Regions from separate parts of the Microbacterium sp. LjRoot45 genome, predicted to be linked through region 2. Evidence: predicted binding sites of a transcription regulator. Region 2 holds the regulator's gene; the other holds the start of a gene.

Region 1 (14,654 bases), 870 kb from region 2:
GTGCCGGGGACCCTCGATCACCTGGACGGCGCCGAAGGGCGGCACCCGCACCTCGACGGAGTTGCCGGGGGCCTTCTCCGCGAGCAGCTGCAGCAGGTAGCGCACCGCGGTCGCGAGCTGCGCGCGGGCGGGCAGATCGGCGGCCGCGACGGCGGCGAGCGCGGCGCGGCCGTCGTCGGTGCTGATCTTGCGCGGCATGTGGTCCAGGCTAGCCGTCGCTAACTCCTTCAATCTGGGTGGTCGCCACCCGGCCGCCCTCTCATTTCCGCGGCGCCAGCCCGCGCACGCGCACGAATTGCAGGAGTTACGAACACGCGGGAGTCGAGAGCAGCCCCTCGGTAGGCTGGGCGGGTGCGCATCCTCGTCCTCGGTTCCGGTGCTCGTGAGCACGCCATCCTGCTCGCTCTGAAGGCCGAGGATGCCGGTCACGAACTCTTCGCGGCTCCCGGCAATGCGGGCATCGCCGCCGATGCGGCCCTCGTCCCGGGTCTCGATGCGAACTCCCCCGCCGCCGTGACGGAGTACGCCAACACCGAGGCGATCGACCTCGTCATCATCGGGCCCGAGGCGCCTCTCGTCGCCGGTGTCGCCGACGCGCTGCGCGAGCGCGGCATCCCCGTGTTCGGTCCCGGCAAGGCGGCGGCGCAGCTGGAGGGCTCCAAGGCGTTCGCGAAGCGGGTGATGGATGCCGCGGGCGTTCCGACCGGCCGGGCCACGCGCGCGCACTCGCGTGATGAGGTGGCGGCCGCGATCGACGAGTACGGCGCCCCGTACGTCGTGAAGGCCGACGGGCTCGCGGCGGGCAAGGGTGTGATCGTGACGTCGGATCGCGACGCCGCGCTCGCCCACGCCGAGACGTATCTGCCGACCGGTCCGATCCTGGTCGAGGAGTTCCTGAGCGGGCCCGAGGTGTCGCTGTTCTTCGTGTCCGACGGCGACACCGTGCGGGCTCTCAGCCCGGCGCAGGACTTCAAGCGGGCCTACGACGGCGACGCGGGTCCGAACACCGGTGGCATGGGTGCGTACTCGCCGCTGCCGTGGCTCGCGGGGGCGTTCGGCGGCGAGGAGGAGTTCGTCGCCGAGGTCACCCGCACGGTCGCCGAGCCCGTCGTCCGCCAGTTGGATGCCGAGGGCACCCCGTTCATCGGTCTGCTCTACGCCGGGCTCATCCTGACGGAGCAGGGCATCAAGGTCATCGAGTTCAACGCGCGGTTCGGCGACCCCGAGACCCAGGTGGTGCTCGCGCGCCTCGTGACTCCGCTGTCGAGCCTGCTGCTCGCGGCGGCGTCGGGCACGCTCGAGGACGAGCCGGCGCCGGCGTTCGCCGAGGCGGTCGCGGTGACGGTCGTGCTCGCGAGCGAGGGATACCCCGAGGCTCCCGTCACGGGGCGCGTTCTGACGGGGCTGGATGCCGCGGCATCCGTCGACGGCGTGCACCTCGCGCATGCGGCCACGGCTGAGCGCGACGGCGGCCTCGTCGCGACCGGCGGGCGCGTGCTCAACGTCGTGGCGCTCGGCAACACGTTCTCGCAGGCGCGGGAGCGCGCCTACCGTGCGCTGGGCGAGATCTCGCTGGAGGGCTCGCACCACCGCACCGACATCGCCGCCCGCGTCGCCGACTGACGCGACCGTTTCCGCCGCCGAAACAACACCCCCGCGCCGAAACAACACCCCCGCCGCGCGGGAATCGTGTGGTCTCGCGTGGAGGGTGTTGTTTCGGCGAGGAGCGGCAGCCGAGCGTCGCGGGTGCGCCGCGGGTGCGTCGCGGGTCAGCGGCGCGCGGCGACGGATGCCGGTCGGCGCAGGAACAGCACGGCCACGACGCCGATGAGGATGACGCCCGCGGGAACGAGGATCGCCTCCGACATGGCCGCCGAGAACCCGTCGACGACGAACGGGGGCAGGGCGCCCTCGCCGAAGCCGCTCGTGGCGTCCGAGGCTCCCGGGAGGTGGGCCGACAGCCGCGACTGCATGACGGCGGCGATCGCGGCCGATCCGATGACGGAGCCCACGGTGCGCGTCGTGTTGTAGATGCCCGCACCGGCGCCGGCCTGGCGCGGCGGCAGGTCGCGGGTGGCGGTGGTGGCGAGCGGACCCCACATGCCCGCGTTGCCGATTCCCATGAGCGCCGACGGGAGCAGGAACATCCAGATCTCGGTGTCGACGTTCATGAGCGACGAGTACCAGAAGAGCGACGTCGCGACGAGTAGCAGGCCGGGCACGAGCAGGAGCCGCGGGTCGGACCGGTCGAGGAGCTTGCCCGCGAACGGCGCGAGCACCCCCGACAGCACCGCCATCGGGATGAGCAGCAGAGCCGACTCGGTGGGCGTGAGCCCCCGGGCGAGCTGCACGAAGAACATGAGCGGCAGCGACATGCTCGTGACGGTGAAGCCGACGGCGGCGATCGTGAGGTTCGAGATCGAGAAGTTGCGGTTCGCGAAGAGCTCGAGCGGCACGAGGGGTTCGCTGCGGGTGCGCGCCTGCGTCCAGATGAAGATGCCGAGCACGACGACGCCGGCCCCGATCATGAGCCAGATCCAGGTGGTCCAGGCGAACTTCTCGCCCTCCTGCAGCCCGAAGACGATGAGGAAGAGGGCCACGGCGCTGAGCACGACGCCCACGAGGTCGAAGCGGTGCGGGTGGGTCTCGAGCGACGGCACGAGGATCCACGCGAGCACGAAGCCGATGACGCCGACGGGGATGTTGATGAAGAAGATCCACTGCCAGCCGAGCCCGTCGACGAGCAGGCCGCCGGCGAGCGGGCCGACGAGCGTCGCCATGCCGGCGGTCGCCCCCCACAGGCCCATCGCCGCGCCGCGGCGCGTCGCGGGGAAGGTGCGCGTGATGACGGCCATGGTCTGCGGGGTCATGAGGGCGGCGCCGAGACCCTGCACGGCACGCGCCGCGATGAGCATCTCGAGCGTGCCGGAGAGCCCGCACCACAGCGACGCGAGCGTGAAGATCGCGAGTCCGATGAGGTAGATGTTCTTCGGGCCGAACCGGTCGCCGAGGCGTCCGGTGATCAGGAGCGGCACGGCGTACGTCAGCAGGTAGGCCGAGGTGACCCACACGACGTTGTCGAGGTTGTTCGTCGCGGGGTCGAGGGCCGCCTTGATGGCGGGGTTGGCGACCGAGACGATCGTCGTGTCGACGAGGATCATGAAGAACCCGATGACCAGCGCCCACAGGGCGGGCCACGGGCTGCGGGCGGGCGTCTCCGGGGCGGGTGCCGCCTCCGGGCGGGGCGCCGCCGGGGCGGGCGCCGCGTCGGGACGGGATGCCGTCGAAGGATCGGTCATGCGATCACACTCTCTCTGAAGGCCGCGAGTCGGGCCATGGTGGCGACGGGCACTTCGTGCACGCCCCAGGGGATGTCGGGGTCGGCCAGGCGGGTGAGGAACCCGTCGAGCCAGGCGAGATCGGCCGCGAGCACGTGCTCTTCGCGATCGAGCTCGACGAGGAACTGCGCGGGCACCTGACGGCTCGCGGCGCCGGCGAGGCCCGCGCGGAGCTCGTCGCGATACGCGCTCAGCGCGGCCCGTCGTTCGGACAGGAGCGCCGCCACTTCGGCGCGCGGCAGGTCGTGCGCTTCACCGAGGGCGACGCGGAACTCGAGGATGCCGTCGATCCGCGGCAGCCGGGAGCGCACCCAGTCGTCGGCCGCGGCGCGACCGGCATCCGTCACGGCGTAGGTCGTGCGTTCGGGGCGGTTGCCGTCGCGATCGACGCCGACCTCCTCGACCAGTCCGTGCCGTTCGAGCCGGGCGACGGTGTGGTACAGCGTGCCGCGCGAGCAGCCGACGAGCCGGTCGTCGCGGCGCTGCTGCATGAGCCGCAGCATCTGGTACGGGTGCATGTCGCGCTCGCGGAGCAGGCCCAGGACCACCACTCCCAGGGGCGTCAACGTGAGGGTGCGCGGCGTCGCGGCAGTGCTCACGGCATCCGTCATGTCGCCTCCCCCGAAGTGCTGTCGCGTCGTCCGCGCGCTTTTCTCCGGCGGAAGATCGTCCGTCGAATAGTCCACATGGACTATATACCGAAACTCCGACATCGGTATCAGCCGGCACCGACCGCGCTCCTCACTGTCGAGGCGATGGCCGCCTCCACTTCGCGAAACGGAGCCGCTCATGCGCACCGAACTGCACCGCGACCAGCCCGACGACCGCTCGACCACGTTCACGGTCAACGTCGATCGGGACGACCTCAGCCTCACGGAGACGCCGCTGGGCGTCGTCGTCCGACTGACGGACTTCGCCACCGGCGGAGCACCCGGCCATCCCGCCCTGCCCGTCACGCGGGTGCGGATCGCCGCACCCGAAGGGCAGTGGCCGATCGGCCTGACGGTGGAGCGCGAGAAGTGGACGCGCGCGACACGAGGGCTGACCTTCGTCGCCCCCGCGCAGCACGCCCGCCCCGCGGCCCGCGCGACCCACGTGCACTGCGACGCCGACTGCAGCTGCCGCCGCGACGACCACGCACCCATCGATACGGGGTTCCCGGCCCCGCCGATCGTGCCGCCCGACGTCGACGCCTACCTCGCCGCCGCCGAGGAGCCGCCGCCCGTCGTGCGATCGGCCGGCATCGAGACGGTCGGCGGCATCCGCATCGCCGTGATCGAGATCTCGCCCGTGCGGATGACGCGCAAAGCCGTGCTCGAGCTGTGCACCACGGTCACCGTCACGGTGCAGTTCGGCCCCGAACCCGCCGTCGACGACCGGGAAGCGGCCGCGGCGGAGTTCCGTGAGCGGTTCGGCGACGCGTTCGACGAGCAGCGACTGCAGCTGCTGCCCGAGGCGCTCCCCGTGACCGAGACGGAGAGCGTGCGCTTACGCGACGTCGTCCGCGGCTCGGTGCTGAACCCGGAGGTCGTCGAGAAGATCGAGCTCGACTGGCCGCGGTTCGAGTTCCCCTCCGCGTACGTCATCGTCACCGACGACTACACGTGGAATCCGATGACGCTCACGCGCGGAGCGCCGCGTCCCGGCATCGTCGCGCAGTTCGAGCGGCTCGCGCAGGCCAAGCGCGCGCGGGGCATCACGGCCCGCGTGGTCACGATCACCGAGATCCTCGACGGGCGCTGGGGCGACTTCCGCACGGGCTCCCGCGACCTCGCCGAGGTCATCCGGCGCTTCCTCGTCGCGAAGCGGCAGGACTGGGGCATCTCGTGGCTGCTCGTGGGTGGCGACGTCTCGATCGTGCCCGCCCGGCAGGCTGCCGGCGGCATGCTCGGCACGGTCGCCGTCGGCACGAACGCGAAGCCCGACAACGGGCAGAGCTTCTGGACGGGCTCGCACCTCCGCATCCACGCGCAGGCGCTCGGCGACTGGTGGGGCAACAGCGTCGACAACCGGCTCACCCGCATCAGCGACGGCACGCTCATCCCGTACGACTCCGCGGGCACGTCGGGCAGCGCGTCGCCCGGTTGGTACTTCACCACCGGCGACTACGCGACCCGGAGCGCCACTCCCACGGAGTGGATCCGCGTCGAGGGACCGCAGAGCCTCGTCGCGACACCGCTGCAGTTCCTGTACGCGTGGAACACGATCCCCACCGACTTCTACTACGCGAGCCTGTCGAGCTTCCTCATCGGCACCCGCCGCATCGACCTCGGGTTCTTCTCCTTCACGCTCCCCTGGGTGTACGTGCCGGAGCACGCATGGGATGCCGCGGGCAACGGCCTCTACGGGCAGAACCACGCCGACGGCACCGACATCGACGGCGTCGTGCTGCGCACCGACCTGAGCGTCGGGCGAGCTCCCGTGGAGGATGCCGCCCAGGCGGCGGTGTTCGTCGACAAGACGCTCGCCTACGAACGGGCCGGCGGAGTGTGGGGGCTGCTGGCCGACCGCGACTGGCCGCGCCGCATGGTCCTCGTGTCGTCCGACTGGGGCGGGCGCACCTTCCTGTGGCCGACCGCCGCCGCCACGCCCGGCGACAACCAGTTCGCCACCCAGGCGGGTCAGAACCGGGCGCTGCTGAAGCTCACCGCCGCGCCCGCGGACTACACGTGGGACCTCATCGCCCGCATCACCGAGACCGATCGGCGTGAACTGCCCTTCAAGACCGACCCGTCGGCATCCGTCCGCGGCTGGTACTACGCGATGTCGGCGACCGACGCGCGACCGAGCGCCATCCGCATCCCCCTGTTCTTCACGACGCTCACCTTCCCGGTGCCGAGCCCGTGGATCGTCGTGCACGGCGCCGCGGCCGAGCGGGCACCGCAGGCCTACGAGTTCAACCCGCGGGGGGCCGAAGGGTCGATGGCCGACCAGGAGCGGCTGCGGAAGCAGCTCCGCAGCGAGGTGCCCGGCATCGACCGGTTCTCGCGGCACTATGAGGACGAGCGCGACCTGTCGTGGTTCGACCGCTGGTCGGCGCCGGTGCAGTACCTGACGGAGTCGGGCCTGCGCGGCGGGCTCGATGCCGCACCGCACCTCGTGTCGCTGTCCGGACACGGCAGTCAGTCGGGCGTCGCGCACCTCGGCACCGGCATGGCCGCCTCGCTCCGCAACGGCACGCCGGGCTTCATCGGCTACGCCGACTCGTGCCTCACGAACGGGTTCGACGCGAGTGACGCCATGGGAGAGGCGCTGCTGCTCAACGGCGCGGGCGGGGCCGTCGGCTACGTCGGCAACACGAGGTTCTCGTGGATCGGCGTCGGCGACGACTTCCAGCGGGCGTTCTTCCACCGCCTCGCCTCCACGCGGCACCTCGGGCTCCTCAACGACAGCCGCGTGGGCGTCTTCGGATCGACGGGCTACTGGTCGGGCTACGACCGGTGGCAGATCTTCAGCCTCAACCTGTTGGGAGACCCCGAGCTCCGCGTCTACCGCGCCGCCTTCCCGCGGCTCGTCCTCGAGGCGGACCTCGGGCACGGTCTCCTTCGGGTCACGATCGAGCGGGCCGAGCCGGTCCCCGGGCGGCCGGGAGATCCCGGACCGGTCGAAGGCGCGCTCGTCCACGTGCGGGCCGTCGACGGCCACGGCGAAGAGGTCGTGCTGGAGACGGATGCCGACGGCATCGCGAAGCTGCCGCGGAAACTCCGGGGACGCGCCGTGGAGGTCACGGCATCCCACGGCGACGCCGCCGTCTCGGTGCTGGAGCTGGCCGGGCGGGACGGGTGAGGCCATACTGACGGCATGACCTCGCCCGACGAGCTGTTCGACGCCCTCGCCGCCGCACACCTGCGACGCGAGGGCGTCGACATCGGTCCGATGTTCGGAAGCGAAGGACTCCGCATCCGCGGCAAGATCTTCGCCTTCCGCGTGAAGTCGGGGATCATCGCGAAGCTGCCCGAGGCGCGGGTCACCGAGCTGGATGCCACGGGCCGCGCCGAGCGCATGATCATGCGCGAACGGGCGATGCGCGAGTGGGTGCTCGTGCCCGACGCGTCCGCCGACCTGTGGGAGGGCGTCGTCGACGAGGCCTTCGCCTTCGTCGACAGCATCACCCCGGGTGGTTGAGCGGACACAACCCTCCGGTCGTCGAGCCAGCGCAACCCTCCGGTCGTTGAGCGAGCGCAGCGAGACGAAACGCCGTACCCCTCCCTCGCCCGCTGACCCTTCCGGTCGTTGAGCCCGCTCACCCCTCCGGTCGTTGAGCGAGCGCAGCGAGACGAAACGACGCTCCCCGTCCTCGCCCGCGCTCCCTCCGGTCGTCGAGCCCGCTCACCCCTCCGGTCGTTGAGCGAGCGCAGCGAGACGAAACGCCGTACCCGTCATCGCCCGCGCTCCCTCCGGTCGTCGAGCCCGCTCACCCCTCCGGTCGTTGAGCGAGCGCAGCGAGACGAAACGCCGTACCCGTCATCGCTCGCTCACCCCTGTGGATAACTCCCGACATCTCTCGAACATTCCTTCTAAACTCGACGCATGATCACCCCGCTCGATCGCATCGCCGAGGCGCTGGCCGCGCTCGCGGCAGCCGGCGGCGAGCGCGCGCCCGAGGCCCTGACCCCGGGCGAACTCGTGGCTGTCACGACGGCGTTCGGGGCCCTGAAAAGGCAGGTCGAGGCGGCGCTGGCCCCCGTCGCCGCCGAGGTGGCGCGGCAGTCGCGCACCGAGCTCGGCCGCGACTCGCTCGCCAAGCGCCAGGGGTTTCGCACGCCCGTCGCGATGATCGCGACCGCCACCGGCACCACGGGCGGCGAGGCGGCGCGACTCGTCCAGGTGGGAGAGGCAACCGCGTCGCGGCGCTCGCTGACCGGCGAGGAGCTCCCCGCGGCGCACCCGCACGTCGCTGCCGCGGTGGCGTGCGGTGCACTGGGCACGTGGGCGGCCTCGCAGATCGTCGCCCTGCTCGACCGTGTATCGACGCGCTGCACTCCCCTCGCGCGGGATGATGCCGAGCGGCAACTGGTCGACCTCGCCCAGGGGCTACGTCCCGACGAACTCCAACGGCTGCTCTCCCGTGCTGAGGCACATCTGGATCCCGACGGCGTCGAGCCGCGGGAGCAGGAGCGGCGCGGCGAGCGCTCGCTCGTCATCCAGGAGCGCGAGGGCATGGTCGTGCTGACGGCGCGACTCGACCCCGAGACGGCGGCACCGATACGGGCGGCGATCGATGGGCTCGTCACCGGCGCCCTGCGACGCAATGAGCACCTCGACGAGGCCGAGCGCGATCAGCGCAGCGTGAGGCAGCTGCAGGCCGACGCCCTGGCGGATCTCTGCCGCCACGGACTCGGATGCGACGCGCTCCCCTCCGGGCCGTCGGCGACGGTGATCGTCCGGGTGGATCTCGACACCCTCCTCACGGGCCACGGCTCGGCCACCATCGACGGCATCGACGTGCCCGTGAGCGCACAGGCCGCCCGCCGGCTGGCAGCTGACGCAGAACTCATCCCGTGCGTGCTCGGAGGCGAGTCCGAGATCCTCGACTGGGGCCGGGCGAAGCGGCTCTTCACCCGCGCGCAGAAGCTGGCGCTCGGTGAGCGCGACGGCGGCTGTGCAGGATGCGGCGCCCCGCTCACCTGGTGCCACGTGCACCACCTCCGATGGTGGGAGCGAGATCGCGGTCCGACAGATTTGTCGAACGGGGTGCTGCTGTGCTCGGGTTGTCACCATCGGGTGCACGACGATGGCTGGGACATCGATGTCGAGGGTGTGGGCACGTCCGCGACGGTGTGGCTCACGCCGCCCGCGTGGATAGACTCCGCACGCACCCGCCGTCGCGGCGGCCGCGCACGCTACGAACTGATCGCCTGACGGCGCCATCACGCGAGGAGCGAGCGCGATCACTGATGACCACACCCGACCGGGATAATGAACGGGTGACCGACGCGCGCGAACTCCCCGGCTGGACCCACGTGTACTCCGGGAAGGTGCGCGACCTGTACCGGCCCGCCGACGCCGCGGATGCCGCCCCCGGCACGATGCTCGTCGTCGCGAGTGACCGCGTGAGCGCGTTCGACCACGTGCTGAGCCCCGGCATCCCGGACAAGGGCGCGCTGCTCACGAGCCTCAGCCTCTGGTGGTTCGACCAGCTCGCCGGCGCTGACGGCGGACGCCCCGTGCCGAACCACCTCGTCGCCGGCGCGACGCCGCCCGCCGAGGTCGCCGACCGGGCCATGGTCGTGCGTGCGCTCGACATGCAGCCGATCGAGTGCGTCGTGCGCGGCTACCTCACCGGCTCCGGGTGGGCGGAGTACCGCGCGAGCCAAACGGTCTGCGGCATCCCGCTCCCCGCCGGACTCGACAACGGCGACCGTCTGCCCGAGCCCCTCTTCACCCCCGCCTACAAGGCGCCGATGGGTGAGCACGACGAGAACATCACCTTCGCGCGGACCGTCGAGCTCGTCGGTGCCGAGCGCGCCGCCGAACTCCGCGACGCGTCGCTCGAGATCCACACCCGCGCCGCCGCCATCGCCGAGGAGAAGGGGCTGATCCTCGCCGACACGAAGTTCGAGTTCGGGGTGGATGCCGACGGCATCCTCACCCTCGCCGACGAAGTCCTCACGAGCGACTCTTCGCGCTACTGGGATGCCGAGGCGTGGCGCACCGGCACGACACCGGCGGAGCGGATGGCGAGCTTCGACAAGCAGATCGTCCGCGACTGGCTCGCCGCCCACTGGGACCAGCAGGGCACGCCGCCCGAGCTTCCCGCCGACATCGTCGCGCGCACGGCGGACAAGTACCGCGAGCTGCTGGGCCTGCTCACCGCCTGAGCGCGCGCGCCGTTCCGGCGCTCCCAGGGTTCTCCCAGATAACCTGACGTCGAGCATCACGCCCGACCTTCCCCCGAATCTGAGGAGCATCGCCATGCCCACCTGGAAACTCCACGGCGACGGCCGCCACGTCGAGCGCGGCGCCGTCGTGAAGCCCGACGAGCGTCTGAGCTGGGGCGGCACGATCGCCATCGGCGCACAGCACGTCGTCGCGATGTTCGGCGCCACCTTCCTGGTGCCCGTCATCACCGGCTTCCCCGTCTCGACGACCCTGCTGTTCTCGGGCGTCGGCACGCTGCTCTTCCTGCTCCTCACCCGCAACCGCCTCCCCAGCTACCTGGGGTCGTCGTTCGCTTTCCTCGCGCCGATCCTCGCGCTCGGCCCCGGAGGCGGCAAGCCGCTGGAGACGGCGGAGCAGTTGTCGCAGGCGCTCCTCGGCGTCTTCGTCGCGGGCCTCCTGCTCGCCGGTGTCGGCTTCCTCGTGCAGGCCACCGGTACTCGCTGGATCGAGAAGCTCATGCCGCCGGTCGTCTCCGGCGCCATCGTCGCCCTCATCGGCCTGAACCTGGCCCCGGTCGCGTGGCAGAACTTCCAGACCGACGCGCTGCTCGGCACGATCACCCTCGTCGCCTGCATCCTGTTCGCCGTGCTGTTCCGCGGGTTCCTCGGCCGCATCTCGATCTTCCTCGGCGTCGTCGTCGGGTACGTCGTGGCGATGATCCTCGGACGCGTCGACTTCTCGGGCGTCGCCGGCGCCGCGTGGATCGGCCTGCCTGAGTTCCACTTCCCCGCCTTCGGCGACCCGGTCGCCTGGGGCGCGCTCCCGATGTTCCTCCCCGTCGTCCTCGTCCTGATCGCCGAGAACGTCGGGCACGTCCGCGGCGTCGCGACCATGACCGGCGACCCGACGATCAACCGTCACACCGGCCGCGCCCTCGTCGCCGACGGCGTGGCGACGGTCGTCGCGGGCGGCCTCGGCGGCTCGGGTACCACGACCTACGGCGAGAACATCGGCGTCATGGCCGCCACCCGCGTCTACTCGACGGCCGCCTACTGGGTCGCCGGCATCGTGGCGATCCTCCTCGCCTTCTCCCCCAAGGTCGGCGCGGTCATCTTCGCGATGCCCAATGGCGTGCTCGGTGGTGTCACGACCGCGCTCTACGGCCTCATCGGCGTCATCGGCATCAAGATCTGGGTCGACAACCAGGTGGACTTCTCCCGCCCCGTCAACCAGTACACGGTCGCCGTCGCGTTCGTCATCGCGATCGCCGGTTTCACCATGAACCTCGGCACCCTGAGCTTCGGCGCGATCGTGCTCGGCACGATCGCCGCGCTCGCGATCTACCACGGCGGCAACGCGATCGCCCGGTGGCGCAAGACCGGAGCCGACGACGGCGGCCCCATCGTCCCGATCGGCCAGCTCGGCGGCGACCCGCAGTAGCCGCTCGTTCCGCAGGCCCGGGCGTTCACAACTCCGGACAGCTGCCTCGTTAGCTCCCCCTGTGGCCCGCTTCGGGCCCGGGGGGAGCGTCGTTTCCGGAGTTGCGAAACCCCAGACCGATGCCAGCCCCGACCGACGCGAACTAGGCGACCGCGTCAGGCGGAGACGCGGACGATCAGGTCGGTCTCGAGGATCGTCACGTGCGGGGGCTTTCCGCCCGACAGGATCGACAGCAGGATGTCGGCCATGCGCTCGCCCTGCTGGAACGACGGCTGCCGCATGGTCGTCAGCTGCGGACTCACCGTCTGCGCGACGGGCGAGTCGTCGAAGCCGATGATCGCGATGTCGTCGGGCACGCGGATGCCGACGCGCCCGAGCGAGGCGAGGGCACCGCGGGCCATGAGGTCGCTGGCGACGAACAGCGCGTCGAAGGCCACCTGGCGGTCGAGGATGCGCTGCATGGCGGCGGCGCCGCCGTCGGCGGTGAAGTTGCCGTCCTCTACCGCGACCTCTTCGAGCCCTGCGGCGGCGAGCGCTTCCCGGTACCCCGCGAGACGGTCGACGCCGGCGGGCATCGTGAGCGGGCCGGTGATCGTCGCGATACGCCGCTTCCCGGTGCCGATGAGGTACTCGGTGGCGCGGCGGCCGCCGGCGACGTTGTCGACGTCGACGTAGTAGTCGCTGTCGCGTTCGCGCACGGGACGCCCACCGAAGACGACGGGCACGGCAGCAGCGATGCGGTCGATGAAGGTGTCGCTCGTGTGGTGCGAGACGACGATCGCGCCGTCGACGGCGCCGCTGCGCAGGTAGGCCGTCGCCTTGTCCTGCGGGTCGTCGCTGGCGATGATCAGGTTCAGGACGTAGTCGGAGCGACTGAGGCGCGCGTTGATCCCCGACACGATCGCGGCGAAGAACGGGTCGCCGAAGAAGCGCGTGGTGTCTTCCGGTACCACGAGCGCGAGCGCCATCGTGGCGCGGCTGGCGAGCGACCGCGCTGCGCGGTTGGGCACGTAGTTCAGCTCGGCGATCGCCTGGTGCACCGCTTCGAGGGCGGCGGGGCTCACGGCCGTGGAGCCGTTGACGACGCGTGAGACCGTCGAGCGCGACACACCGGCCACGGCAGCCACCTCTTCGATGGTCGCGGCGGAGCGCGTCGAATCGATGGTCACGGCGGGGCTACCTCTGCAGGAGCGGGTTCGGGATGTCGATCGCCCGAGAGGCGATGACCCGACGATACTCCAGCGCGCTGTCCTTCAACGCGCGCTCCTGCGTCTCGTAGTCGACGCGGACGATGCCGAACCGCTTTTCGTACCCCCACGCCCACTCGAAGTTGTCGAGCAGCGACCAGTAGAAGTAGCCGCGGACGTCGACTCCGGCGTCGGCGGAGTCGAGCACGGCACCGAGGTGCCCGCGCAGGAACTCGGTGCGGTCCGCGTCGTGCACCCGGGTCTCGCCGTCTTCGATCACGGCCACGTCGTCGTAGGCGGCGCCGTTCTCGGTCACGTAGAGAGCGGTACCGGCATCCTTCGCGTACTCGTCGGACACCCGCTCGAGCAGGGTCGTGAGCGCCTCGGGCTGCACCTCCCAGTGCATCGACGTGCGGGGAAGACCGCGTTCGTGCCAGTGGATGCCGTCGTGCGACGGGAACGGCGAGGCCGTCTGTCGCGTCGTGGGCGCGTCGCCCGGGGTCGGCGGGTTCGGGTCGGGCTGACCGCCGACGAACTCGCCGTGGTAGTAGTTCACACCGAGCGCCTGGAGCGGGGTGGCGATGACCTCGAGGTCGCCGGGGTGCGTGGCGGCATCGAGCGCGTCGATGGCGGCGGGGTCGACGGCACGGAAGTCCTCGACGATGTCGGCGGGGTAGCTGCCACGGAAGATCGGGTCGAGGAACCAGCGGTTGAACTGGCCGTCGATGCGGCGCGCGGCGTCGAGGTCGGCGGCGTTGTTCGGGTCGGCGGGCTCGGCGACCGTGAGGTTCAGGGTGATCCCGAGGTCGAGCGACGCGTCGCGCTCCCGGAGTGCCTGCACCGTCTGCCCGTGGGCGAGCAGCAGGTGGTGGGCGGCGAGCACGCCCTCCGTGACGGAGAAGTGGCCGGGTGCATGGATGCCGCCGGTGTAGCTCAGGAACGACGAGCACCACGGCTCGTTGAGCGTCGTCCAGTGCTGCACGCGGTCGCCGAGCGCGTCGTGCACGGAGAGCGCGTACTCGGTGAACCGGTCGGCGCTCTCGCGGACGGTCCAGCCGCCGCGGTCCTGCAGCGCCTGCGGCATGTCCCAGTGGTAGAGGGTCAGCCACGGAAGGATGTCGGCGTCGAGCAGCTCGTCGACGAGGCGCTTGTAGAAGTCGATGCCCTTCGGGTTGAGGGCACCGGCATCCGGGCGCACGCGCGACCACGAGACCGAAAAGCGGTATGTGTCCAGCCCGAGGCTCTTCATGAGCGCGACGTCGTCGCGGTAGCGGTGGTAGTGGTCGCACGCGACGTCGCCGTCGTCGCCGTTGATGACCGCTCCCGGCACGCGGCAGAAGGCGTCCCAGATGGATGCCGTCCGGCCGTCTTCGAAGGCCGCGCCCTCGATCTGGAAGGCGGCGGTGGCGGCTCCGAACAGGAAGCCGTCGGGGAAGGTGCGCGACATGGACGCAGTGTCCTCTCGGAAAGTGTGGCTCATGGAGGGTACCGCCGAATGGCGCTCGGGTCGTCGGCGGGGCCGATTTCAGCCCTTGACCGCACCCGCCATGATGCCGCTCACGAGCTGCTTGCCGGCGAAGATGAACAGCAGCAGCAGGGGGATCGTGGCGAGGATGACCCCGGCGAGGACGATGGAGTAGTCGACGAAGTAGTTCGACTGCAGCAGCGACAGCGCCACGGGAAGGGTCGGGTTCTGCCGATCCAGCACGATGAACGGCCAGAAGAAGTTGTTCCACGCCCCGACGAAGGTGAAGAGGAACAGCATGGCCGCGGCCGGTCGGGCGGCGGTGACGCCGACGGTCCAGAACGTGCGGATCATCGACGCGCCGTCGACGCGGGCGGCCTCGATGAGTTCGTCGGGCACCGC
Region 2 (14,654 bases):
CTGGGAAGCGTCGCCCCTCCCAGGGCACTCCCGCGGAATCGCCGGCGGGGTGACAGGCGTCCTCAGCCTGCGGCGACATCCAGCGCCTCGGCCAGGGTGAACGCCCCGGCGTACAGGGCCTTGCCGACGATCGCACCTTCGACGCCGAGCGGGACGAGCGCGCGAAGCGCGGCGATGTCGTCGAGGCTGGAGATGCCTCCAGATGCGACCACGGGCTTCGGGGTGCGGGCGACGAGTTCGCGGAGCAGCTCGAGGTTGGGGCCGCGCAGCGTGCCGTCCTTCGTCACGTCGGTGACGACGTAGCGGCTGCACCCGGCATCCTCCAGGCGCTCCAGCACCTCCCACAGATCTCCGCCGTCACGCGTCCACCCGCGCGCCGCGAGGGTCGTGCCGCGCACGTCGAGTCCGACCGCGATGGCGTCGCCGTAGCGGCCGATGACGTCGGCTGCCCACTCCGGGTTCTCCAGGGCCGCCGTGCCGAGGTTGATGCGCGCCGCGCCCGACTCCAGCGCGGCTTCCAGGGTCGCGTCGTCACGGATGCCTCCGGACAGCTCCACCTGCACGCCCCGCAGCTGCTTGATCACCTTGCGGAGGATCGCGGTGTTGCTCCCCCGGCCGAATGCCGCGTCGAGGTCGACGAGGTGCACCCAGGACGCGCCGTCCTGCGCCCACTGGAGAGCGGCATCGACGGGGTCGCCGTAGCTCGTCTCCGTGCCGGCCTCGCCTTGGGTCAGACGGACGGCCTTGCCGCCGGCGACATCGACGGCGGGAAGGAGGATGAGTTCAGGGGTTGACGCGAAATCGTTCATGGCTCCGGGAGATCTGTCGGGGGCGCGCGTCTGGCGCGCGTGCACAAGGAGAGAGGTTATCCCTGCGGGAGGGAATCGACCCAATTCGCGAGGAGACGGATGCCGGCCTCGCCGCTCTTCTCCGGGTGGAACTGCGTCGCCGACAGCGGGCCGTTCTCAACGGCGGCGAGGAACGGACTGCCGTAGTCGCACCAGGTCACGGCCGGCTCCCGGAACGGACGCATGACCTCGAGCGTCCACTGCTGGACACCGTACGAGTGGACGAAGTAGAACCGCTCCTGTTCGAGACCTCGGAACAGCACGGAACCCTCACCGGGACGCACCGTGTTCCACCCCATGTGCGGCAGCACAGGGGCATCGAGTTCGATCACCGTTCCCGGCCATTGCGCGAGTCCGTCGGTGACGTCACCGCGCTCGACACCCTGCTCGAAGAGGACCTGCATCCCGACGCAGATGCCCAGGACGGGGCGCCCTCCGGCCAGGCGCCGCTCGATCGCCTCGTCGCCGCGGCTGGCGCGCAAGGCATCCATCACGGCGCGGAACGCACCGACACCCGGTACGAGGAGCCCCGCAGCGTCCTGAATGAGTCCGCGATCGGAGGTCAGCCGTGCGTCCGCTCCCGCTGCCACGAGCGCTTTAACAGCGGAGTGCACATTGCCCGATCCGTAATCGAGTACGGCGACCAGCGGTGCGGGGTCGCTCACAGAGCGCCCTTCGTGCTGGGCACACCCCGCACGAGCGGGTCGAGTGACTTCGCCTGACGGAACGCGCGGGCCAGCGCCTTGTACTCGGCCTCCGCGATGTGGTGCGGGTCACGGCCGCCCAGCACGGTCACATGCATCGTGAGGCCCGCGTTGAAGGCGATCGCCTCGAAGGTGTGGCGCACCAGCGAACCCGTGAAGTGGCCGCCGATGAGGTGGTGTTCGAAGCCGGCGGGCTCACCCGTGTGCACGAGGTAGGGCCGGCCGCTGATGTCGACGACGGCCTGGGCGAGCGCCTCGTCGAGCGGGACGAGTGCATCGCCGTATCGGGAGATGCCGGTCTTGTCGCCGAGGGCCTGGCGGATCGCCTGGCCGAGCACGATGGAGACATCCTCGACCGTGTGGTGCGCGTCGATGTCGGTGTCGCCCGAAGCGCGCACCGTCAGGTCGGTGAGGGAGTGCTTCGCGAACGCGGTGAGCAGGTGATCGAAGAACGGGACCGTGGTGTCGATGTGGCTGACCCCGGACCCGTCGAGGTCGAGTTCCAGCTCGACGGTGGACTCGCTCGTCGCGCGGCGCAGTGTCGCCGTCCGGGAGGTGCTCATGGGCCGATTGTACCGAGGCGGGAGCGGACCCCGCGTCGTGTTGCACGGCCGCTGACCTCGCTCGCGGCCCCCAGGGCGGGCGAACGTCAGAGCGAAGCGAGCGCCTCGAGGAAGGCGGTGGACTCGTCGGCCGTTCCGGCCGTCACCCGAAGGCTGTGGGCGATCCCCACGTCGCGGATGAGCACGCCCCGGTCGTAGAGGCCCTGCCACGTCGCGGCCGGATCGTCGACGCCCGAGAAGAGGACGAAGTTAGTCCAGCTCTCGTACGGGGTGTAACCGAGCGCATCGAGGGTGGCGGAGATCCGATCGCGCTGAGCGACGATCTCGTCGACCATCGACAGCATCGTGGGAGCGTGGCGCAGCGCGGCCGTAGCCGCCGCCTGCGTCAGGGCGCTCAGGTGATACGGCAGGCGCACGAGACGCAGCGCGTCGATGACACCCGGATCGGCGGCGAGGTATCCGACGCGTGCTCCCGCGAACGCGAAGGCCTTGCTCATCGTGCGCGAGACGACGAGTCGTTCCCTCCCCGGGAGCAGGGTCAACGCCGACCGCTCGTCGCGCGGCGCGAACTCCTGGTAGGCCTCGTCGACGATCACGATCCCGCGCGATGCCTCGTAGACGGCGTCGATGACGTCGAGTGACATCGGCGTGCCGGTGGGGTTGTTGGGCGCGCACAGGAAAGTGACGTCCGGGTCGGCGTCGGCGACCTGAGCGGACGCCGAATCCGCCGACACCGTGTAGTCGGCGTCGCGCACGCCGGCGACGTACTCGGCGCCGGTCGCCCGGGTGAGGAGCGGATACATCGAGTAGGTCGGTCCGAATCCGAACGCCCGGCGACCCGGCCCTCCGAAGGCCTGGAGCAGGTGCTGGAGCACTTCGTTCGACCCGTTCGCCGCCCAGATCTGATCGCGATCGAGCCCGTGCCCGAGGTAGTCGGCGAAGCCCTCGCGCAGAGCCGTGAACTCCCGGTCGGGATAGCGATTCACCTCACGCAGAGCGAGGGCGATGCTGTCGAGAATGTCGTCTGCCACCTCTTCGGGCACCGGGTGCGTGTTCTCGTTCACGTTCAGCGCGACCGGGAGAGGCGCTTGCGGAGCTCCGTACGGTGTCAGTCCACGCAGATCGTCGCGGAGGGGAAGATCCTCGAGGCGGGCACGTCCGTCGGTAGGAGAACTCACTCCCCCATGCTACGGCGCGCCTCGTCGAGAGCGAGAAATCCGCGTAGCCGAAGGTCCCGCATGCCCACGCGCGCCGGGATGCCGCCGACCGCCGGTGGAAGGTCAGTCGCGAGCCGCGTACTCGGCCGGAATGGCGAGAGTGTCACCCGCGACGAGCTCGGCGGAACCGAGGGCGTTGAGGCGAGCGATGGCGTCGACCACGTCACGCGGATCGGCCGCCGGCGCGACTTCTTCCGCGATGGACCACAGGCTGTCACCCGGAAGCACGGTGACGGTGGTGAACGCCCCCTCCGCTGCGCCGTGATCGGCCGACGCGAGCGCGCCGCCCCCGGAGACGATCGCGATGCTGAGCGCGGCGATCGCGGGGAGAGCGGCGAGGAAGGCCACGACGCGGCGGCCGCGCACCGTGAGGCGCAGGCGCGTCGCCGAGGTCAGCGAGGGTGCTGCGGCGATGTCGATGGTGGTCATGAGTCCTCCTGGGGTTCGGAACTTCGTACCCGACCCTCGGCCGGGAGAGCCGGGTACGAAGTTCTCTTCCGAATCTATCTTCGATACATCTAGAGTGTCAAGCACGTCCGACATCGGAGATGAATCGAACGCGACACGCGATCCACTCACATCCATCAGCGGCGGAAGCGGATACGGTTTCGACAACAAGACCCCATCACCTACCTCCGACATTCGAAGGCGCAGACCTTCCGGAGGACTCGAGAGGAGCGCGGCCATGGACGAGATCCGGTCATCCCGGGACAGGCCCCAGACCCGACGGCGCACGTCGCTGAGCGACAAGCAGCTGGCGATCCTCGAGGTCATCCAGCGCTCGATCGCCCACCACGGCTACCCGCCGAGCATGCGGGAGATCGGCGACGCGGTCGGCCTGAAGTCACTCTCGAGCGTCACGCACCAGCTCAACCAGCTCGAGCTCAGCGGATATCTGCGACGCGACCCGGGCAAGACGCGCGCGATGGAGGTGCTCATCGACCTTCCCGGCAGCGCCGCCGAGAATCCCGCCGACGAAGCACCGTCTGTGGGGGACGCGGCGATGGTGCCGCTCGTCGGGCGGATCGCCGCCGGCATCCCCATCACGGCCGACCAGCAGGTCGAGGAGATCTTTCCGCTCCCCCGCCAGCTCGTCGGCAAGGGCGACCTGTTCATGCTGAAGGTCAGCGGCGAGTCCATGATCGACGCGGCCATCTGCGACGGCGACTGGGTCGTCGTCCGATCGCAGGCGACCGCGGACAACGGCGAGATCGTGGCCGCCATGCTCGACGGCGAGGCCACCGTGAAGACGTTCCGCCAGCGCGACGGTCACACCTGGCTCCTGCCGCGGAACACCGCCTTCGAGCCGATCCTCGGCGACGAAGCCGTCGTCCTCGGAAAGGTCGTGGCGGTGCTCCGCGCCGTGTGAGCGCTGAGCGCCGGTCACACGGCGGCCGCGACCTTCTCCCTCACGCGCGCCGTGGCGTCGACGAGATTCCGCAGGGATGCGACGGTCTCGTCGTAGCCGCGGGTCTTGAGTCCGCAGTCCGGATTGACCCACACCTGCGCGAGCGGCAGGCGCGCCGCGGCACGTTCGAGCAGTTCGGCCACCTCGTCGGTGGACGGAACGCGCGGCGAGTGGATGTCGTAGACGCCCGGGCCGACGCCGTGTCCGAAGCCCGACGCGGCGATGTCGTCGATCACTTCCCCGCGGCTGCGCGCGGCTTCGATCGAGGTGACGTCCGCGTCGAGAGCTTCGATCGCGCCGATCACGACATCGAACTCGGAGTAGCAGAGGTGGGTGTGCACCTGCGTGTGCGGCAGCGCCCCGGCCGTGGCCAGCGTGAAGGACCCGACGGACCAGTCGAGGTATGCGGGCTGCTCCGCGGCCTTGAGGGGAAGTAGCTCCCGCAGTGCGGGTTCGTCGACCTGGATGATGCGCACCTCGGCCGCCTCGAGGTCTGCGATCTCATCGCGCAGCGCGAGGGCCACCTGGTTGGCCGTCTCGCTCCACGGCTGGTCGTCGCGCACGAAGGACCACGCGAGGATCGTGACCGGTCCGGTCAGCATGCCCTTCACGGGACGATCGGTGAGCGACTGAGCGAACCCCGTCCAGGCGACCGTGATGGGCGCGGGACGCGAGACGTCCCCCCACAGGATCGACGGGCGTGTGGCTCGCGACCCGTACGACTGGACCCACCCGTGGCGCGTCACCGCGAAGCCGTCGAGATGCTCGGCGAAGTACTGCACCATATCGTTGCGCTCGGCCTCGCCGTGGACGAGGACGTCCAGACCCAGGTCCTCCTGCAGAGCGATGACGCGTGCGATCTCCTCGCGCAGGAACCGGTCGTACTCCCCCGCGGAGAGCTCTCCTCGCGCGTGCGCCGCGCGAGCACGTCGGATGTCTGCGGTCTGCGGGAAGGAGCCGATGGTCGTCGTGGGCAGGACCGGAAGATCCAGGTCACGCTGCGCCTGCCGACGCGCTTCGTCGTCGACGCGAACGAAGTCGGCATCGTTCAGTGCTGCCGTGCGCTCCCGCACCGCACCGTCACGAACACCCGGCGCCGCGGCACGGTCGGCGAGCGCGGTCGTGGCGTCGTCGAGGTCGGACCGGATCGCCTCGACACCCTCACGGAGCCCGAGGGCCAGCGTGACGACCTGCGCGGTCTTCTGGTCGGCGAAGGCCAGCCAGCCCGCGAGGCGCGGGTCGAGGTCGGGCTCGTCGGTCACGTCGTGAGGTACGTGCTGCAACGACGTCGACGTGGCGGCCACGACCCGTGCAGCGCCCAGAGCGGTCAGCGCGCCGAGGTCGTTCCAGGCGCGCTCCAGGTCACCGCGCCAGACGTTGCGGCCGTCGATGACACCTCCCAGGAGCACCTTCTCGGTGAGGCCCGGTACGGGCGCCGGAACAGCGCCGCGTCGAAGGTCGAGCGCGATCGCGTCGACCGGTGCTGCCGCGAGCACGCGCCAGGCGTCGTCGGAGAGCTGCGCGTACCCGGCGGCCACCAGGAGCTGCGGTCGCTCGGCGGCTGCACCCAGCACGGCGTAGGCGCGCTCGGCGGCGTCAGCCAGCTCGCGGTCCGTCAGCGCGAGAGACTGACTGACCAGCGCCGGCTCGTCGAGCTGCACCCAATCGGCGCCCGCGTCGCGGAGCTCCGCGAGGAGCGCCGAGTAGACGGGCAGGAGGTCGTCGAGCCGGTCGAGGGGGCGGAAACCGTCGGGTGCGCCGTCGGACGGCTTCGCGAGGGCGAGGAACGTCACCGGTCCCACGAGCACGGGCCGCGTGAGGTAGCCCTCGGCGCGCGCCTCGCGCAGCTGCGCGGCGAAGCGGTCGCCCGACCGCGAGAACACCGTCTCCGGCCCGATCTCGGGAACGAGGTAGTGGTAGTTGGTGTCGAACCACTTCGTCATCTCGAGCGGCGCTCGCTCCTCGTCGCCGCGGGCGACCGAGAAGTACGCCGACAGACCGATGGTGCCGTCGGCATCCCTCAGCGGATCGAACCGCGCCGGGATGGCTCCGACCGCCACCGCCAGATCGAGGACCTGGTCGTAGTACGAGAACGTCTCCGGGATGGAGGAGTCGTCGCGTCCGAGCCCGAGGCTCGCCAGGTGCGCGCGCGTCTGAGCGCGCAGCGTCGCCGCGGTCTGCTCGAGTTCCGTCTCCGAGGACCGGCCTGCCCAGTGCGACTCGACCGCGCGCTTGAGCTCGCGACGTCGACCGATGCGGGGGTAGCCGAGGATCGTTCCGGCGGGGAAGGTCATGCGGGGTTCTCCTGTTCGAGGGGACGGATGCCGGCCTCGCGGAGCACCGCGAGCACCGTGTCGTGATTGTTGAAGGCGTAGAGATGCACGCCGGGTGCTCCACCGTCGAGAACGGCGCGGGCGAGTCCAGCCGCGTGGGCGATACCGACGTCACGCTGCTCCTCGCTGCTCGATGCGCGCTCGAGCGCGCCGCCGAGCCCGGCGGGCCGTGCGTCGCCGGTGAGTTCGAGCACCCGCGCGAGACGTCCCGGGGAGGTGAGCGGCATCACGCCGGGAAGGATGGGGATGCGGACACCGGCATCCCGGGCCCGATCGACGAAGTCGAGATAGTCGTCGGCTTCGAAGAACAGTTGTGTGATGGCCAGAGTCGCTCCCGCGGCCTGCTTGGCCAGCAGCGCGTCGATGTCCTCGTATCGGTGTCGTGACCGCGGGTGGCCGTTGGGGAAGGCGGCGACCGAGATCTGCACGCGCTCGCGCGGGGCGACCCGAGCGGCCCCCGGGACGCCGGGCACCTCCGCCTCGCTGTACGGTGCCCGCTCCGCTTGCACGCGATCGATCAGCTGCACGAGCTGGGCCGCGCTCTCGAGGTCGCCGAGGAAGGCGTCTCCCTCGGCCGCCCCGGCGGGCGGGTCTCCCCGCAGCGCGAGGAAGCGGGTGATGCCGGCGTCGAGGAACTCGCGGATGAGCGCCGTCGCGTCGGCGAGCGTGCTGCCGACGCAGGTCACATGCGCCAGGGGCGGCACCGACGTCTCGCGCAGGATGTGCGTCAGCACCTCGAGCGATCGCCCGCCCGATGAGCCGCCCGCGCCGAACGTGACCGAGATGAACTCGGGTGACACGCGCGCGAGCTGCTGGATGGTCTCGTGCAGCGCCGGCATCCCCTCGGGACGGCGCGGCGGGTACACCTCGAAGGAAACGGGCACGGATGCCGGGGCGTCGGCCTCGGCGGCGGGATGCGACATGACAGATGGGTCCAGGGCGGGTCAGCGGGGGTGAGGCCGGTCGGCCGCGACCGCAACAGGCTGCGGTCTGCGGGCGGGTGCCGGGCTCGGCTGTCGCTCCTGCCCGTGACGCGTGACGCGTCGTCCGGGCTGTCCCGGCCGGAGCCGGGTCGATGCCCCCACTCTAGGACGCCGCCGCATCGCGCAGCCCTTCTGTGACGCGTTGTTTCGCAGGGACGACGCCGGCACGGCGCGTACCGTGGAGGGATGGTTGACACCCTCCCCTACGGCTCCTGGCCGTCTCCGCTGTCCGCCGCCGCTGCCGCGCCGCGCTTCGACGGGGCCGCGTTCGTCGGCGACGAGATCTGGTGGGGGGAATCGATCCCCTCGGAGGGCGGACGGACCACCGTTCGCCGCCGCGACGCGGACGGGCAGGTCGTCGACGTTCTTCCCTCGCCGTGGAACGCGCGCTCCCGCGTGCACGAGTACGGCGGCGGATCGTGGGCCGCGTCGCCCGACGGGCTGCTGTTCTTCGTCGAGAAGAGCGACCAGCGCATCTGGCTCCTCCGCAGCGACGGAACGACCGTCGCTCTCACCGACGACGACGGCGACGTGCGCTACGGCGGACTGTCGTGGCAGCACGGGATGCTGCTGGCCGTGCGCGAAGCACACGGGCGCTCTCCCGTTCCCGCACGATCGATCGTCGCGATCTCGACGGCGGGAGAACGGACCACGATGACCGAGGGCAGCGATTTCCTCGCTCAGCCCGCGCTCTCCCCCGACGGCGAACGACTCGCGTGGATCGCGTGGAACCATCCCGACATGCCGTGGGATCGCACGGCCCTCCGGGTGGGACGAGTGGCACACGGCCGCGTGGCAGACGTGCGCACCGTCTCGTCGGGGCGGACAGCGGCCCTGCAGCCGGAGTGGACCGCAGAGGGAGATCTGCTCTTCCTCGACGACCCGACCGGCAGATGGAACATCTTCCGCGTCTCGGGCGAGACCGCTCCCGCGGCCGTGTCGCCCGCCGATGCCGACACCGGCGGTGCGCTGTGGGTGCTGGGTTCGCGATGGTACGCGCCGCTCCCGCACGGCAACGTCCTCGCAATCCGCACCGACGGTCACGATGAGGTCGTCGTCGTGGACCGGGAAGGAGGCGTCACGCCCCTGGACATCCCCGTGCGCAGCCGCGCACTCGTGGAGGCCGTCGACGGCGCGCGCGTGCTCCTGTCGGGCGCCGCGCCGGGAGTGAGCGGCGTGTGGGCGGTCGACACCGCCTCCGGCTCGGTCGAACTCGTCCGCGGCGGCGGCTTCGAGGGTGATCCCGTCTGGCTCCCGCAGGGACGCGGCGTGACCTTCGACGGCCCGCACGGACCCGTCCACGCCGTCGACTACCGGCCGACGCACCCTCACGTCGTCGGACCGGACGGCGAGCGCCCGCCGTACCTCGTGTGGGTGCACGGCGGGCCCACGGCGCACGTGGGCGACGTGGCAGAACCGAAGGTCGCCTACTTCACGAGTCGCGGCATCGGCATCCTGGACGTCAACTACGGCGGGTCTACCGGGTACGGGCGGGCGTACCGCGAGCGGCTGCGCGGCCAGTGGGGGGTCGTCGATGTCGACGATGTCGTGGCAGCGGCCTCGGGCTTGGCCGCCCAGGGTGGCGCCGACCCCGGCCGGTTGGCCATCGAGGGCGGTTCCGCAGGCGGATGGACGGTGCTTGCTGCCCTCGTCAGCAGCGATGTCTTCGCGGCGGGTGTATCGAGGTACGGCGTCGGCGATGCGCGTGCGCTGGCCGCCGACACGCACGACTTCGAAGCCCGCTACCTCGACGGCCTGATCGGCCCGCTGCCCGAGGCTGAGCAGCTCTACGTGGAGCGCTCACCCCTCAGCCGCCCCGACGGATTCCGCGTGCCGCTGCTCATCCTGCAGGGTGCCGAGGATGCCGTCGTGCCACCGGCGCAGTCCAAGGCCATCCGCGACACCCTCGCCGCGCGCGGCATACCTCACGCCTACGTGCTGTACGACGGTGAGGGCCACGGCTTCCGGCGCCAGGAGACGATCGTCCACGCCCTGGAGACCGAACTGGCCTTCCTGGGGGTGGTCTTCGGGTTCCCCACGCCGGACGTGCCGCCGATCGACCTCCGTCCCGGAACTCGGGATGCCGGCGTTCAGACGACCGAGCCTCCGACCACAGCGGGTCAGACGAGGTAGGGAGAGAGCTCCGCGGCCAGCCGCGCATCCACGTGGGCGTGCACCGCGGTGCCACCCTCCTCGTGCGCCGTCGAGACGATGTGCCCCGACTCGTGCACCGCGTTGACGAGGTCGCCGCGGTCGTAGGGCACGAGGGCGCGCACCTCGACGGCAGGCAGCGGGAGTGCGGCTTCGACGGCCGCGCGGAGTTCGGCGATTCCCTCGCCCGTCCGTGACGACACAAAGAGCGAATCCGGTTCGAGGCCCCGCAAGACCAGCCGGGTGTCGGGGTCGATGAGGTCGGCCTTGTTGAACACCACCAGTTCGCGCACCGAACGCGCACCGACGTCGGCCATCACGTCGCGAACCGTCGCGAGCTGGGCCGCGGGGTCCGGGTGCGAGCCGTCGACGACGTGGACGATGACGTCGGCGTCGGCTACCTCCTCCAGCGTCGACCGGAAGGCCTCGACGAGCTGATGCGGGAGGTTGCGGACGAAGCCGACGGTGTCGGTGAGCGTGTAGATGCGGCCGTCGCTCGCCTGGGCGCGGCGCACCGTGGCATCCAGGGTCGCGAACAGCGCGTTCTCCACGAGGACTCCGGCGCTGGTGAGCCGGTTCAGGAGACTCGACTTTCCGGCGTTCGTGTATCCCGCGATGGCGACGGAGGGGATGGTGTGGCGCTTGCGCTCCGCACGCTTCGCCTCGCGCGCCGGCGCGAAGTCACGGATCTGACGACGAAGCTGGGCCATCCGGGTACGGATGCGGCGCCGGTCGAGCTCGATCTTCGTCTCACCCGGTCCGCGCGAGCCCATTCCCGCACCTCCCGCGCCGACCTGTCCACCGGCTTGACGCGACATCGACTCACCCCAGCCGCGCAGGCGCGGGAGAAGGTACTCGAGTTGGGCGAGTTCGACCTGCGCCTTGCCCTCACGGCTCTTGGCGTGCTGGCTGAAGATGTCGAGGATGACGGTGGTGCGATCGATGACCTTGACCTTCACGACGTCCTCGAGGGCGCGCCGCTGGCTGGATGCCAGTTCGGTGTCGGCCACGACCGTGTCGGCGCCGACGGCGGCGACGAGGTCGCGCAGCTCGGCCGCCTTGCCGCGGCCGATGTAGGTCGCAGGGTCGGGGTGGGGACGACGCTGCAGCACACCGTCGAGGACGACGGCGCCGGCCGTCTCCGCGAGGGCGGCGAGCTCGCGGAGCGAGTTCTCGGCGTCGTCCTGCGAGCCTTGGGCGTACACGCCGACCAGCACGACGTTCTCGAGTCGGAGCTGCCGATACTCGACCTCGGTGACGTCCTCGAGTTCGGTGGACAGGCCGGCGACACGGCGCAGCGCGGCACGCTCTTCGCGATCCCACTGTTCACCGTCGACATCGCCGTAGGCGACCGTCGACGCATCCTGGAGCGCCTGCGCGGCACCGAAGACGCGCACCCCGGATCGCCCGTCGGCGTGTGCGAGCACACGGTCCACCGGGTCGACCGGCGTCTCGTCGGTGCTCTGCGGGGTGGTCGTGTCGGTCATGTGGTCCTTTCGCTGTGGTCCGCCCGGACGTGCGGCCATCGTGCACTCTAGCCTCCCGCACTGGGAGGTCCTCCGCTACGCTCGGAGTCGATGTCGAGCGATCACTACTTCAGTGCGTCCCCGGCCAGTGCGGAGAATCTCCGTCGCATCCGCGTCTCGCTCGCCGGACGTGACGTCGAAGTCACCACGGCCGGCGGCGTCTTCAGTCCTGACCATGTCGACTCCGGCACGGCCGTTCTGCTGGCGAACATGCCACCCGCACCGCCGGGAGGCCACATCCTCGACCTCGGCTCCGGGTGGGGGCCGATCGCCCTCACTCTCGCGCTGGAAGCACCGCACGCGACGGTGTGGGCGGTCGATGTCAACGAACGCGCACTCGACCTCGTGCGGAGAAATGCCACCGCCCTCGGCCTCACCAATGTCAACGCTGTGCTGCCCGACGATGTTCCCGACGACGTCACCTTCCGCACGATACGGTCCAATCCGCCCATCCGTGTCGGGAAGCACGAGCTCCACGGCCTGCTGGAGCGCTGGATTCCCCGGCTGGATGAACGCAGTGACGCGTGGCTCGTCGTGCAGCGCAACCTCGGCTCCGACTCCTTGCAGCGCTGGCTGGCCGCCACGCTGGATCACGGCTACACGGTGTCTCGAGCGGCGACCGGGCGCGGCTTCCGGGTTCTCAAGGTGCGGCGGCACGGATCGCCGCCGACGGCGGCCATCCCTCTTCCGGATGGCATCGAGACCGCGTGACGGTGCTCGCCGTCAGGCCAGGGTGACCTGTCCCGAGTAGACAAGGACAGCGGGGCCGGACAGGAGGACGTGCTCGCCGTCTTCGTGGTGGGTGATCCGCACCCCCAGTCGGCCGCCGGGAACGTCGACGCGCCAGCGTTCCGGGGAACGCTCGCCCGCCCACAGCCGCACAGCGAGCGCCGTCGCGGCGACACCCGTGCCGCAGGACAGCGTCTCCCCCACGCCGCGTTCGAAGACACGCATGGTCACGGCACCGACGCCGTCGTCCACGAGGGGATCTGCGGGGACGACGAACTCGATGTTCGCCCCCGCGGGCGGCTCCGGCGTGAGCCGCGGCTGCACGGTGAGGTCGAGCCCGTCGAGCTCGTCCGCGCTCGAGAGGGCCACCACGACGTGGGGGTTGCCGACATCGATCCCTTGGCCAGGCCGCGGGATGTCGAGGCCCCGAGCCCGCACGGTGACCTCATCCGTCTCTGCGCGCCACAGGCCGAGGTCGACTTCGAAGCCGTCTTCACTCCGCGTCAGCGACTTCGTCCCGGCGCGCGTGCCCACGAGGAGCGTCGCGTCGTCGGGAAGGTCGACGAGCCCGCTGTCGACGAGGTAGCGCGCGAACACGCGGATGCCGTTGCCGCACATCTCGGCGGCGGACCCGTCGGCGTTCCGGTAGTCCATGAACCATTCCGCGTCGGGTGTCGCGGCACCTTCCGGAAGCTCTCGGGAGCGCACAACGCGCAGGATGCCATCGCCGCCGATGCCGAATCGGCGGTCGCACAGGGCCGCGACCTGCTCGTCGCTCAGCGACAGCGAGCCGTCGACATCCGGGACGATCACGAAGTCGTTGCCGGTGCCGTGGCCCTTGGTGAACGGGACGGTGAGCGCAGTGGACACCCGTCAAGTCTAGGCGCGCCGAGTGCGGGGCATCAGTCCGCGATGAGTCGCTTGCCGGTGGTCCACACCTCGAACGGCTCGAATCCGAGCGATGAGTAGAAGTCGTGCACCTCGACGTTCTCGGTGCGCACCATCAACTGCACCTTCGGGCATCCCAGGTCGATCAGGAACTCTTCCGCGCGCTCCACGAGACGGCGTCCGATGCCTTCACCGCGACGCTCGGGACTGCTGGCCAGGTAGTAGAGCCATCCGCGGTGTCCGTCGTAGCCCGCCATCACCGAGCCGACGATCTCGGACCCGTCGACCGCGACGAGGAAGAGCTCCGGCTGGACGCGGAGTTTTCGCGCGATGTCCTGGTGCGGATTGTTCCACGGGCGGGTGAGCCCTGTCTCCTGCCACAGCGAGATGACGGGCTCCGTGTCGGCGAGTTCGAATGCGCGGATGTCGAGGGTCATGCCGTCGAGTCTGCCAGCGCGCCGGGATCCGTGTCGGGGGGATACCAGGCGATCTCCGGATACCGACGAAACCAGGACACCTGGCGACGTGCATAGCGGCGGGTGAGCGACTGCGTAGCGGCGATCGCTTCCGCCTCCGTCAGCCGGCCGTCGAGCTGGTCGGCGGCTTGGGCGTATCCGATGGCACGGGAGGCGGTGGGTCCGTCGGCGAGCCCGAGCCCCTGCAGGTGGCGAACTTCGTCGAGGAGCCCGCTCGCCCACATCTGCTCCACGCGGCGGTCGAGACGGGCGACGAGCTCTGCGCGGTCGAGATGGACGCCGAGCAGCGTCGTTCGCGGATGCCACAGCACCGGCGCTTCGGGGAGGGTCGCGCCGTGCGTGCGTTCCCCCTGGGCGAGGACTTCCAGTGCCCGCACGATCCGCCGCCCGTTGCGCGGATCGACGCGCTCGGCCGTATCGGGGTCGAGCGCGCGCAGTCGGGCATGCAGGGCATCTGCCCCCTCGCGGGCGAGGTCTTCCTCCAGGCGCGAGCGGAGCGCGTCGTCGTGCGGGGGGAAGCGGAAGTCGTAGACGACGCTGGACACGTACAGGCCCGACCCGCCGACAAGAATGGCATCGGCGCCGCGGGAGAAGACCGCCTCGATGGCGTCTCGAGCCTGACTCTGGTACCACGCGACCGCTGCTTCGTCGGTGACGTCGAGGACATCGAAGAGGTGGTGCGGGATGCCGCGGCGCTGCTCGGGCGGGAGCTTGGCGGTACCGATGTCCATACCGCGGTAGAGCTGCATGGCATCCGCGTTGATGATCTCGGCCGGCCGGCCGCGTGAAGCGAGCTCCTCGCCGAGCCGTAGAGAGAGCTCTGTCTTA

Evidence for each region. Region 2 encodes LexA, which represses DNA repair genes until DNA is damaged. Its sites were predicted from a motif close to TCGAACANNTGTTCGA; they were not measured.
Region 1: the regulator LexA is predicted to act here: its motif matches at 7,843-7,858, upstream of ACSQ18_RS00690 (DUF222 domain-containing protein).

Annotation. Positions count from the first base shown of each region.
Region 1 covers NZ_CAXUQM020000001.1:147,742-162,395, reverse strand. Annotated here, with positions in the region: gene ACSQ18_RS00720 (sterol carrier family protein) at 1-198, opposite strand, end outside; gene purD (phosphoribosylamine--glycine ligase) at 352-1,623, shown strand; gene ACSQ18_RS00710 (DHA2 family efflux MFS transporter permease subunit) at 1,770-3,299, opposite strand; gene ACSQ18_RS00705 (PadR family transcriptional regulator) at 3,296-3,949, opposite strand; gene ACSQ18_RS00700 (C25 family cysteine peptidase) at 4,128-7,124, shown strand; gene ACSQ18_RS00695 (hypothetical protein) at 7,140-7,463, shown strand; gene ACSQ18_RS00690 (DUF222 domain-containing protein) at 7,869-9,200, shown strand; gene ACSQ18_RS00685 (phosphoribosylaminoimidazolesuccinocarboxamide synthase) at 9,236-10,159, shown strand; gene ACSQ18_RS00680 (uracil-xanthine permease family protein) at 10,254-11,600, shown strand; gene ACSQ18_RS00675 (LacI family DNA-binding transcriptional regulator) at 11,756-12,769, opposite strand; gene ACSQ18_RS00670 (GH1 family beta-glucosidase) at 12,777-14,234, opposite strand; gene ACSQ18_RS00665 (carbohydrate ABC transporter permease) at 14,313-14,654, opposite strand, start outside.
Region 2 covers NZ_CAXUQM020000001.1:1,017,538-1,032,191, reverse strand. Annotated here, with positions in the region: gene ACSQ18_RS04700 (SseB family protein) at 1-79, opposite strand, end outside; gene priA (bifunctional 1-(5-phosphoribosyl)-5-((5-phosphoribosylamino)methylideneamino)imidazole-4-carboxamide isomerase/phosphoribosylanthranilate isomerase PriA) at 63-809, opposite strand; gene hisH (imidazole glycerol phosphate synthase subunit HisH) at 866-1,513, opposite strand; gene hisB (imidazoleglycerol-phosphate dehydratase HisB) at 1,510-2,115, opposite strand; gene ACSQ18_RS04680 (histidinol-phosphate transaminase) at 2,202-3,293, opposite strand; gene ACSQ18_RS04675 (LysM peptidoglycan-binding domain-containing protein) at 3,396-3,761, opposite strand; gene lexA (transcriptional repressor LexA) at 4,018-4,701, shown strand; gene metE (5-methyltetrahydropteroyltriglutamate--homocysteine S-methyltransferase) at 4,716-7,034, opposite strand; gene ACSQ18_RS04660 (methylenetetrahydrofolate reductase) at 7,031-7,996, opposite strand; gene ACSQ18_RS04655 (S9 family peptidase) at 8,243-10,189, shown strand; gene hflX (GTPase HflX) at 10,177-11,694, opposite strand; gene ACSQ18_RS04645 (class I SAM-dependent methyltransferase) at 11,785-12,444, shown strand; gene dapF (diaminopimelate epimerase) at 12,457-13,332, opposite strand; gene ACSQ18_RS04635 (GNAT family acetyltransferase) at 13,365-13,787, opposite strand; gene miaA (tRNA (adenosine(37)-N6)-dimethylallyltransferase MiaA) at 13,784-14,654, opposite strand, start outside.